Regions from separate parts of the Achromobacter sp. 1011791174 genome, predicted to be linked through region 1. Evidence: predicted binding sites of a transcription regulator. Region 1 holds the regulator's gene; the other holds the start of a gene.
What was found. The regulator FNR, encoded in region 1, switches genes on or off when oxygen is low (the NO sensors DNR and NnrR bind a similar motif). The targets are predictions, from matches to a motif close to TTGATNNNNATCAA.

Region 1 (5,178 bases):
GCGTCCGCCAATGCCTGTTGGAACTTGGTGGTAAGTTTGTCGAATCGCATAGTGGTCGTTTGGCTTGTTGAGGAGCCTGACCGATGCATCGCCGGCTGGCTCGATGACCTGAATATGCGGCCGGGACGGGGAATTTCAATACCCTGCCGGCCTTGCGGACTCTATCGACGTGCGGCAACCTGAGGAATCATGAGCATATACGTTTTTGTCTACGGCACGCTACGCGCGGGCGAGATCAACGACCTGGAGCGGACCGCCTCCGACCGTGGACTGCCGGCGGTACGGCGGGTCGGCGCGGCCAGCGTGCCGGGCCGGCTGGTCGACTTCGGCGCCTGGCCCGGCCTGATTCCCGTGGCTGACGGGCGTCGCGTCCTAGGAGATATCTATCAGGTCGAGCCGGCCCATATCCAATTGATGGACGAGATCGAGGACTACCATCCCGGCCGGCCCGGCTGCTTCCTGCGCCGCGACGTGCTGGCGCGCCTCGCGCAGCCGGGCCCGGACGGCGCGGAGCTGCCCTGTCAGTACTACCCGATAGATCCCGCGCGGCGTGGCGCCGCCAGCGACATCGCGGCCGTCGATCACGTCACGGACTGGGTCGTTTACCGCCACGCGGGGAACGCTCGCGCGGCGTCCCTGTCCAAGGACGCCGCGAGCGCGTAAGACACCCGTAGTAACAACGGACTACAATACCAATTGTCATCACGCTTCATGCCCGCATCGGCTACCCGCCGCTCGACGGGCGCTATAGAGGTCAATATGCAAAAAAGGGTCCCCGTAGCCCCAGATGCCGCCCATTGCTCCACGTGTATGCTGGGACACGTGTGCGTGCCCGTGGGCATGGCAGCCGCCGAAGTAGAAAAGCTGGACGAACTGGTGAAGGAACGCGTGCGCCTTGAAAAGGGCAAGACGCTGTACTCGCTGGATCACCCCCTCGACGCGGTCTATGGCGTGCGCTTCGGCAGCCTGAAGACGCAGCTCGAAGACGCGACTGGCCAGATCCAGATCACCGGTTTCCACCTGCCCGGCGAGATCGTCGGCATGGACGGCATGCTCGAGGGCAAGCACGTGTCGGCCGCCGTCGCCCTGGAAGACTCCGAAGTCTGCGTCATTCGCCTAAATGAAGTCGACCGCGTCGCCGCCCACCTGCCCTCGCTGCAGCAGCAGTTCCGCCGTCTGATGAGCCGCGAGATCACGCGTTCGCACCAGATGCTGGCCTCGCTGGGCTCGATGCGCTCCGAGCAGCGCCTGGCGGCTTTCCTGCTGAACCTGTCGCAGCGCTACGCCTCGCTGGGCTATTCGTCCACCGAATTCGTGCTGCGCATGAGCCGCGAGGAAATCGGCAACTACCTGGGCCTGACGCTGGAAACGGTGAGCCGGCTGTTCTCGCGCTTCGCGCGCGATGGGCTGATCCGCATCAACCAGCGCGAAGTCCGCATCCTCGACCAGCCCGCGCTCAAGCAGCTGCTGGGCCAAGAAAGCTGCTGAAGCCGCCCATGCGCCGCGCGCGCGCCTTCCTGCCGGCCGCCAGCCTGATGCTGGCGGCGCGGGCGGCCCCGCTGACGGCCGCCGCGCAGACGCCACTGCCCGACCCCTACGACTACGACGAATCCGCCCCCGCGCCCAAAGCGGCCAAGCCGACGCGCTGGCAGACCGTCGAGCTGGGCAAGCCGGGCCATCGCTACAAGATCCCGGTCTACGCCAACCGCCCGCTGGGCAAGGGCGAACTGGCCGACATCAAGCAGGTGGTGGTGGTGATCCACGGCGTCAAGCGCGACGCCGACCGCTATTACGAATACGTGACCGACCTGCTGGAACGCAATCCGGAGCGCGCGCGCGACACACTGGTGCTGGCGCCGCGTTTTTCCGGTTCCATCGATTCCGGTTTCGCCGGCATGGCGGCATGGCGCAAGGCCAGCTGGGAAGAAGGCGAGGACAGCGTGCAGGCCGCCGGCCGGCCGGCGCCGGTCAGCTCGTTCCAGGTTCTGGATGACCTGCTGCGCAGCCTGGACGACCGCCAGCGCCTGCCCGCGCTGGCCGGCATCGTGCTGGCCGGCCATTCCGGCGGCGCGCAGCTGGTGCAACGCTACGCCGTGCTGAACAACGTCGACGGCCCGCTGCGCCGCGACGGGCTGGCGCTGCGCTACGTGATCGCCAATCCCTCTTCTTACCTGTACCTGACCAACGAGCGGCCACGCCCGGACGGCAAGGGCTACGCGCCCTACGAACGCGGCATCTGCCCCACCTACAACCAGTACAAGTACGGCACCGACAAGCTGCCCGCCTACGCGCGCGGCCAGGAGGAATCCCGGCTGTTCGTGCGCTACGCGGCGCGCGACGTCACCTACCTGCTAGGCGGCGCCGACAACAACCCCGAGCACCGGCTGCTGGACAAGACCTGCGGCGCCGAAGCCCAGGGCTCCACGCGACTGGCGCGCGGCACCGCCTACCTGCAATACGAGTTCCTGCTCGCGTCGCGCGGCGGCAAGCCGGTCACGCTGCACCGCGCCGGCTACGAAGTGCGCGGCGTGGGCCACGACGGCAAGAACATGTTCGGCTCGGAATGCGGCGCCCAGGCCCTGCTGGGCGAAGGCGCGCGCGGGACGGACAAGGCCGCGCCCTGCGAGCCGATCAAGCCGCGCGGCAAGTAGCGCCCGCCAGGCACCGTCCAGGGCGCCCTCCAATCATGACAGCAAGCTGAACGATGGCGCGGCGGCGCGTGCAATTTCGCGCGGCCGGGAGCAATATAGGGACATGCTGGCGGCGGCGCGCTTGCGGCCACGCCGGCGTTTCCCATTCCGGCAAGCAGCAAGGACCGCCATGACGCACACGCATCTGGATGTCGCCGACGCGAAGCGCCGCATCAAGGCCATTTTCGTCGGCTCCATGGGCAACCTGGTCGAGTGGTACGACTTCTACGCCTACACCGCCTTCGCGCTGTACTTCGCCCCCGCCTTCTTCCCCTCGCACGATCCCGTCGTCCAGCAGCTCAATGCCGCCACGCTGTTCGCGGCCGGCTTCATCGTGCGGCCGCTGGGCGGCTGGCTGTTCGGGCATATCGCGGACCGGCACGGCCGGCGGCTGTCGCTGATGGTGTCGGTGGGCATGATGTGCGTGGGCTCGCTGATCATCGCACTCACGCCCACCTACGCTTCCATCGGCCTGGCCGCGCCGGCGCTGCTGGCGCTGGCGCGCGTGATCGAGGGGCTGAGCCTGGGCGGGGAATACGGCGCCAGCGCCACCTACCTGACCGAGATCGCCGACGCCGAGCACCGCGGCTTCTATTCCAGCTTCCAGTATGTGACGCTGATCGGCGGCCAGCTCAGCGCGATCCTGGTGCTGTTGCTGCTGCAGAACGTGTTCCTGACTCACCAGCAGCTGGTGGATTGGGGCTGGCGCATCCCCTTCGTGATCGGCGCGCTGCTTGCCATCGTGACCGCCTTCATGCGGCGCGACATGCCCGAGACCGACTCCTACAAGGCCGCCAGCAAGACCCAGCCGCGCACCAGTTCGCTGCGCGGCCTGCTGAAGTACCCGCGCGAGGTGGCCATCGTGGTGGGCCTGACGGCGGGCGGCACGGCGGCCTTCTACACCTTCACCACCTACATGCAGACCTTCGTCCGGCAGACGGCGGGGTTCTCTGACATCGTCACCACCTATGTGATCGCCGCCTCGCTGATCTTCGCGCTGATCCTGCAGCCGCTGTATGGCGCGCTGTCCGACCGCATCGGGCGCAAGCCCTTGCTGGTGTTCTTCGGCGTCGCGGGCGCGCTGCTGACCGTGCCCATCCTGTACACGCTGGCGCAGACGCGCTCGCCCTTCATCGCCTTCCTGCTGATCTGCGGCGCCTGGGTCTTCACGGCCGGCTACACCTCGATCAACGCCGTGGTGAAGGCCGAGCTGTTCCCGACCAACATCCGCGCCACCGGCGTGGCCGTGCCGTATGCGGTGACCGTGTCGATCTTCGGCGGCACGGCGCCCGCCATCGCCCTGTGGTTCAAGCAGCAGGGGCATGAGCAATGGTTCTATTACTACCTGGCCGGCGTGATCTTCCTGTCGCTGCTGGTGTATGCGACCATGCGCGACACGCGCCGCGAATCGGCCATGCACCGACATGAATAGCGGCAGCGGGCGCGAGCGGGCCTGACGCGGGCGGCCCGCCGCAATAGGCCCGCGCCACACGCCGGCATGCGCCGGCTAGCGTCGCGCTCCGGTCAGCGCCCGCTCGGGCGCGGGCGCGGGCGGCTCCAGCGGCGCGGCCTGCAAGGACTGGATCTCCAGCGCCGTGACGGCATGCGCCACGCAGGGCAGGATCCAGCCCTCTTCCTTCTCGTCGCGCGACAGGCCCGGCCATTCGATGCGGTAGCGGATCTCGCCCTCCAGCATGAGGCACATGCAGGCGCGGCAGGTGCCGTTGCGGCAGGAGCTGGGCAGCTTGATGCCGCCGGCCTGCGCGGCCAGCAGCAGCGGCGTGTCCTCGTCGGCATCGAAACGCAGGCCCGAGGGCTGGATCAGGACCGGATGCGAGGGCATGGCGGAAGGCGACGCAGTCTCAGCCGGCCGCGTCGTCGCGCCAGTCCAGCCGCCAGGCGCCGGACAACACGTTCTGCAGCCACAGCGTGCAGGTCAGGGTCTTGGCGTCCGTCACTTCTCCCCGGGCGCAGGCCTCATACAGCTCGGACGGCTGGGCGCTGATCACGTCCAGGAACTCGTCCTGGTCCAGCTGCCTCGGCCCGGCGCGCAGGCCGCGCGCGAAGAAGATGTGGATGATCTCGGTGGAATAGGCGATCGCCAGGTGCAGCGCGCCGGCGTGGGCCCATTGCACGGCGGTATAGCCGGTTTCCTCCAGCAGCTCGCGCTTGCCGCAGGCCAGCGGATCCTCGCCCGGGTCCAGCTTGCCGGCGGGAAACTCCGTCATGACGCGGCCGATGGGATAGCGGAACTGCCGCTCCAGCAGCACCCGGCCGTCATCGAGCAGCGGGATCACCACCACGGCGCCGGGATGCACCACGTATTCGCGCGTGGAGGTGTTGCCGTTGGGCAGGCGGACGGTGTCGTTGCGGATCTTCAGGAAGCGGCCGTCATAGGCCGCCACGCTGGAAACCAGCTCTTCGTGCAGATGGGATTCGGGTTTGGTCGTCATGGCGCGTGCGGATGGCGGCCGGGAGGGCGGCGGCC
Region 2 (5,178 bases), on a different contig from region 1:
GCTTCGCCACCGGCGCCATGTCGCTGGGCTCGATCTCGACCGAGGCGCACTCGGTGCTGGCCGTGGCCATGAACCGCATCGGCGGCAAGTCCAACACCGGCGAAGGCGGCGAGGACGAGCTGCGCTACCGCGCCGAGATGCGCGAAGGCAAGAGCACCATCAAGGACGGCGACACGCTGGCCTCGGTGCTGGGCGCCGACCGCATCGAAGCCGACGTGCCGCTCAAGAAGGGCGACTCGCTGCGCTCGAAGATCAAGCAGGTGGCCTCGGGCCGCTTCGGCGTGACGGCCGAGTACCTGTCCTCGGCCGACCAGATCCAGATCAAGATGGCCCAGGGCGCCAAGCCCGGCGAAGGCGGCCAGCTGCCCGGCCACAAGGTCTCGGAATACATCGCCAAGCTGCGCTACTCGGTGCCGGGCGTGGGCCTGATCTCGCCCCCGCCGCACCACGACATCTACTCGATCGAGGACCTGGCCCAGCTGATCCACGACCTGAAGAACGTCAACGCCAAGGCCTCGATCTCGGTCAAGCTGGTGTCGGAAGTGGGCGTGGGCACGGTGGCCGCTGGCGTGGCCAAGGCCAAGGCCGACCACGTCGTGATCGCCGGCCATGACGGCGGCACGGGCGCCTCGCCGGTGTCATCCATCAAGCACGTCGGCACGCCCTGGGAACTGGGCCTGGCCGAGACGCAGCAGACGCTGGTGCTGAACCGCCTGCGCAGCCGCATCCGCGTGCAGGCCGACGGCCAGATGAAGACCGGCCGCGACGTGGTCATCGGCGCGCTGCTGGGCGCCGACGAATTCGGCTTCGCCACCGCGCCGCTGGTCGTCGAAGGCTGCATCATGATGCGCAAGTGCCACCTGAACACCTGCCCGGTGGGCGTGGCCACGCAGGATCCGGTGCTGCGCCAGAAGTTCCAGGGCAAGCCCGAGCACGTCGTCAACTTCTTCTTCTTCATCGCCGAGGAAGTGCGCGAGATCATGGCCCAGCTGGGCATCCGCAAGTTCGACGATCTGATCGGCCGCGCCGACCTGCTGGACATGCGCTCCGGCGTCGAACACTGGAAGGCCAGCGGCCTGGACTTCACCCGCGTGTTCCACCAGACCCAGTCGGACGCCGATGTGCGCCAGACCGAAGAGCAGGACCACGGCCTGGCCGGCGCGCTGGACCACCAGCTGATCGAGCGCAGCAAGCCCGCGCTGGAACGCGGCGAGAAGGTGTCGTTCATCGTGCCGGTGCGCAACCGCAACCGCACCATCGGCGCCATGCTGTCCGGCGCCGTGGCGGCGCGCTACGGCCACGACGGCCTGCCCGACGACACCATCCACATCCAGTGCAACGGCACCGCCGGGCAGAGCTTCGGCGCGTTCCTGGCGCACGGCATCACCATGGACCTGGTGGGCGAAGGCAACGACTACGTGGGCAAGGGCCTGTCCGGCGGCCGCATCATCGTGCGCTCGCCCAATGACTTCCGCGGCTTCGGCCCCGACCACATCATCGCCGGCAACACCGTGCTGTACGGCGCGCTGGCGGGCGAGGCCTTCTTCAACGGCGTGGCCGGCGAACGCTTCGCCGTGCGCAACTCGGGCGCGGCCACCGTGGTGGAAGGCACCGGCGACCACGGCTGCGAGTACATGACGGGCGGCACGGTCGTGGTGCTGGGCGCCACCGGCCGCAACTTCGCGGCCGGCATGTCCGGCGGCGTGGCCTACGTCTGGGATCCGGAACGCACGCTCAAGCAGCGCGCCAACCTGTCCATGGTCGAACTGGAAGCCGTGGTGCCGCACGCCGAGCAGCAAGCGCAGAACGGCATCGACACCTGGCACAGCGCGCAGCGCGGCGGCGAGCGCGAGACTGACGAGACCATCCTGCGCCGCCTGGTGGAAGACCACTTCCGCTACACCGGCAGCTTCCGCGCCCGCGAGATCCTGGGCGACTGGGAAGCGGCGCGCGGCAAATTCGTAAAGGTCATGCCGACGGACTACCGCCGCGCATTGGGTGAAATGTGGCGTGCAGCCAACCCGCAACAACTGGCTGCGTGAGGGAAATCATGGGAAAGATCACCGGATTCATGGAATACCAGCGCCTGCAGGAGGCCTCCGAGGCCCCGCAGAAGCGGCTGAAGAACTGGCGCGAGTTCGTGCTGCACCTGAACGACGACCAGGCCAAGCAGCAGGCGGCGCGCTGCATGGACTGCGGCATCCCGTTCTGCAACAACGGCTGCCCGGTCAACAACATCATCCCGGACTGGAATGACCTGGTGTACCGGCAGGACTGGCGCCGCGCGCTGGACGTGCTGCACTCCACCAACAACTTCCCGGAGTTCACCGGCCGCATCTGCCCGGCGCCGTGCGAAGCCGCCTGTACCCTGAACATCAACAGCGACGCGGTCGGCATCAAGTCCATCGAGCACGCCATCATCGACAAGGGCTGGGCCGAGGGCTGGGTCACGCCGCAGGTGCCGGCGCGCAAGACCGGCAAGAAGGTCGCGGTGGTGGGCTCGGGCCCGGCCGGCCTGGCCTGCTCGCAGCAGCTGGCGCGCGCCGGCCATTCCGTGACGCTGTTCGAAAAGAGCGACCGCATCGGCGGCCTGCTGCGCTACGGCATCCCCGACTTCAAGCTGGAAAAGCACCAGATCGACCGCCGCATCTCGCAGATGGAAGCCGAAGGCGTTGAATTCGCGCCGTCGACCTACATCGGCAATCCCAGCGACGCGGCCGCCGACGGCCTGACGGTGCGCACGCCCGAATCGCTGATGGCCGAGTTCGACGCCGTCGTCATGACCGGCGGCTCCGAAACCCCGCGCGACCTGCCGGTGCCGGGCCGCGAGCTGTCGGGCGTGTACTACGCCATGGACTTCCTGCGCCAGCAGAACAAGGCCGTGGCCGGCGACCGCCTGACCAACCAGACGCTGGCCAAGGGCAAGCATGTGGTGGTGATCGGCGGCGGCGACACGGGCTCCGATTGCGTGGGCACCAGCAACCGCCACGGCGCGGCCTCGGTCACCCAGTTCGAGCTGATGCCGCAGCCGCCCGAGTCCGAGAACAAGAGCATGACCTGGCCCTACTGGCCCCTGAAGCTGCGCACGTCCTCGTCGCACGAGGAAGGCTGCGAGCGCGACTGGTCCGTGACCACAAAGCTGCTCAAGGGCAGCAACGGCAAGGTCGAGAAGCTTGTCGGCGCGCGCGTCGAATGGTTCAAGGACGAAGCGACCGGCCAGATGAAGATGCGCGAGGTCGAAGGCTCGGAATTCGAGATCAAGGCCGACCTGGTGCTGCTGGCCATGGGCTTCGTATCGCCGGTGCAGACCGTGCTGGACGCCTTCGGCGTGGACCGCGACGCGCGCGGCAACGTGCGCGCCAACACCGACGACTACCGCACCAGCGTCGAGAAGGTGTTCGCCGCCGGCGACATGCGCCGCGGCCAGTCGTTGGTGGTCTGGGCCATCCGCGAAGGCCGCCAGTGCGCGCGCTCGGTGGACGCCTTCCTGATGGGATCCAGCGACCTGCCGCGCTGATCGGCCGGGACCGGCCTGCACGGCCCCCACGCCGCCCCGCGCCGTCCAGGCGCGGGGCGGCGTTTCATTTGCGCGCCTGCCCCCCCAAACCGCGCGCGCGATCCGCGCGGGGCAGCGCGCCGTGTTGCGGCGCGACCACGCGATTCCCGACATCCCGGTAGGGTTTGATTCCTGTCAAGCCTGCCGGCGCCAGGGTTTGAGAACCTGTCGTCTCACCCCACGGAAAGATCGGAGAAGAAAATGTTTTCGAAGCTCGGGCGCGTCCGCGCCACCGCCATCGCCGGCCTGCTGGCCGCCGGCGCCTTCGCCGTCCCCGCCCATGCCCACGAGGCCGGCGATGTGCTGCTGAAGGTCGGCGTCACGCAGGTCCGCCCCGACTCCAACAACGGCAGCGTGCTCAACGGCGGCGTCAAACTGGACGTGAACAACAACGTCCGTCCCAGCTTCACCGTGACCTACATGGCCACGCGCAACATCGGCATCGAACTGCTGGGCGCCTGGCCCTTCCAGCACGACATCAGTGGCGGCGGCCTGGGCAAGATCGGCTCGAGCAAGCAACTGCCGCCCACATTGAGCCTGCAATGGCACATCCTGCCGGACAGCATGGTGCAGCCCTACATCGGCGTCGGCCTGAACTACACGCACTTCTTCGACACCAAGGCCGAAGGCGCGCTGGACGGCTCGAAGCTGAAGCTGAAGGATTCGTGGGGCGTGGCCGCGCAACTGGGCGCGGACATCAAGATCAGCGAGCGCTGGTTCATGAACGCGGACATCCGCTACATCGACATCAAGTCGAAGGTCAGCCTGAACGGCGAACGCATCGGCACCGCGAAGATCAACCCGTGGGTGGCGACGCTGGGCGTCGGCTATCGCTTCTGATCGGGACGCACGCATCAAGCAAGAACGCGCGGGCCACATGCCCGCGCGTTTTTTTTGGCGCTCGCAGCATGGCCGTCGCGCGACCGCCTGACGCCTCAGGCCGCCAGTTGATCGCGCAGCGCCTGCACCGCCGGCGTGTCGTCATCGGCCCGCCACACCAGCCGGGTGCGCGCGGCTCCGTACTTGCCCGGCAGGTCGCGCACCCGCAGCGCGGTCTGCCCGCCCAGCACATCCAGCACGGAGCGCGGCACGATGGCCACGCCCGTACCGGCCGCCACGCAGGCGACGATCGCGTGATAGGACGCGAACTCCATCACCTTGCCCGGCGCCACGCCTTCGCGGCCGAGCCAGGACTCCAGGATGCGGCGATAGGAACAGCCGGACGCGAAGGCGATCACCGTGTGATCGGCCAGCGCCCGCGCGTCGGCGATCTCGGGCCAGGCGCGCGGCGAAATCAGGACCAGCGTTTCGGCGAAGGCCTCGGTTGACGCCAGTCCCTCGGCGGGAAAGGGCTCGGCCACGAAGGCCGCTTCGAGTTCGTAGTCGCGCACCTTGGCCGCCAGCGCGGCCGAGGTGCCCGTGACCAGCTCGATGCGCACCTGCGGCCAGGCCGCGTGGTAGGCCGCCAGCACCGGCGGCAACCGGGCCGCCGCCGTGCTTTCCATGGTGCCCAGGCGCAACGTGCCGCGCGGCGCGCCGTCGCGCACGGCCTGCTGCGCCTCGGCCGACAACCGCAGCAGGCGGTCGGCGTAGGACAGCAGCACGCGGCCCTGGTCCGACAG

Region 2: a site for FNR is predicted at 3,682-3,695, ahead of AC6LJ5_RS19015 (OmpW/AlkL family protein). Genes of this name have one in related genera too.

The regions. Positions count from the first base shown of each region.
Region 1 is NZ_JCBANH010000141.1:2,587-7,764, forward strand. Features, by position in the region: gene clpB (ATP-dependent chaperone ClpB) at 1-50, opposite strand, end outside; gene AC6LJ5_RS28660 (gamma-glutamylcyclotransferase family protein) at 190-663, shown strand; gene fnr (fumarate/nitrate reduction transcriptional regulator Fnr) at 760-1,488, shown strand; gene AC6LJ5_RS28670 (hypothetical protein) at 1,497-2,651, shown strand; gene AC6LJ5_RS28675 (MFS transporter) at 2,821-4,122, shown strand; gene AC6LJ5_RS28680 (2Fe-2S iron-sulfur cluster-binding protein) at 4,198-4,533, opposite strand; gene AC6LJ5_RS28685 (NUDIX domain-containing protein) at 4,553-5,143, opposite strand.
Region 2 is NZ_JCBANH010000056.1:31,897-37,074, reverse strand. Features, by position in the region: gene AC6LJ5_RS19025 (glutamate synthase-related protein) at 1-2,042, shown strand, start outside; gene AC6LJ5_RS19020 (glutamate synthase subunit beta) at 2,051-3,517, shown strand; gene AC6LJ5_RS19015 (OmpW/AlkL family protein) at 3,758-4,396, shown strand; gene AC6LJ5_RS19010 (LysR family transcriptional regulator) at 4,492-5,178, opposite strand, start outside.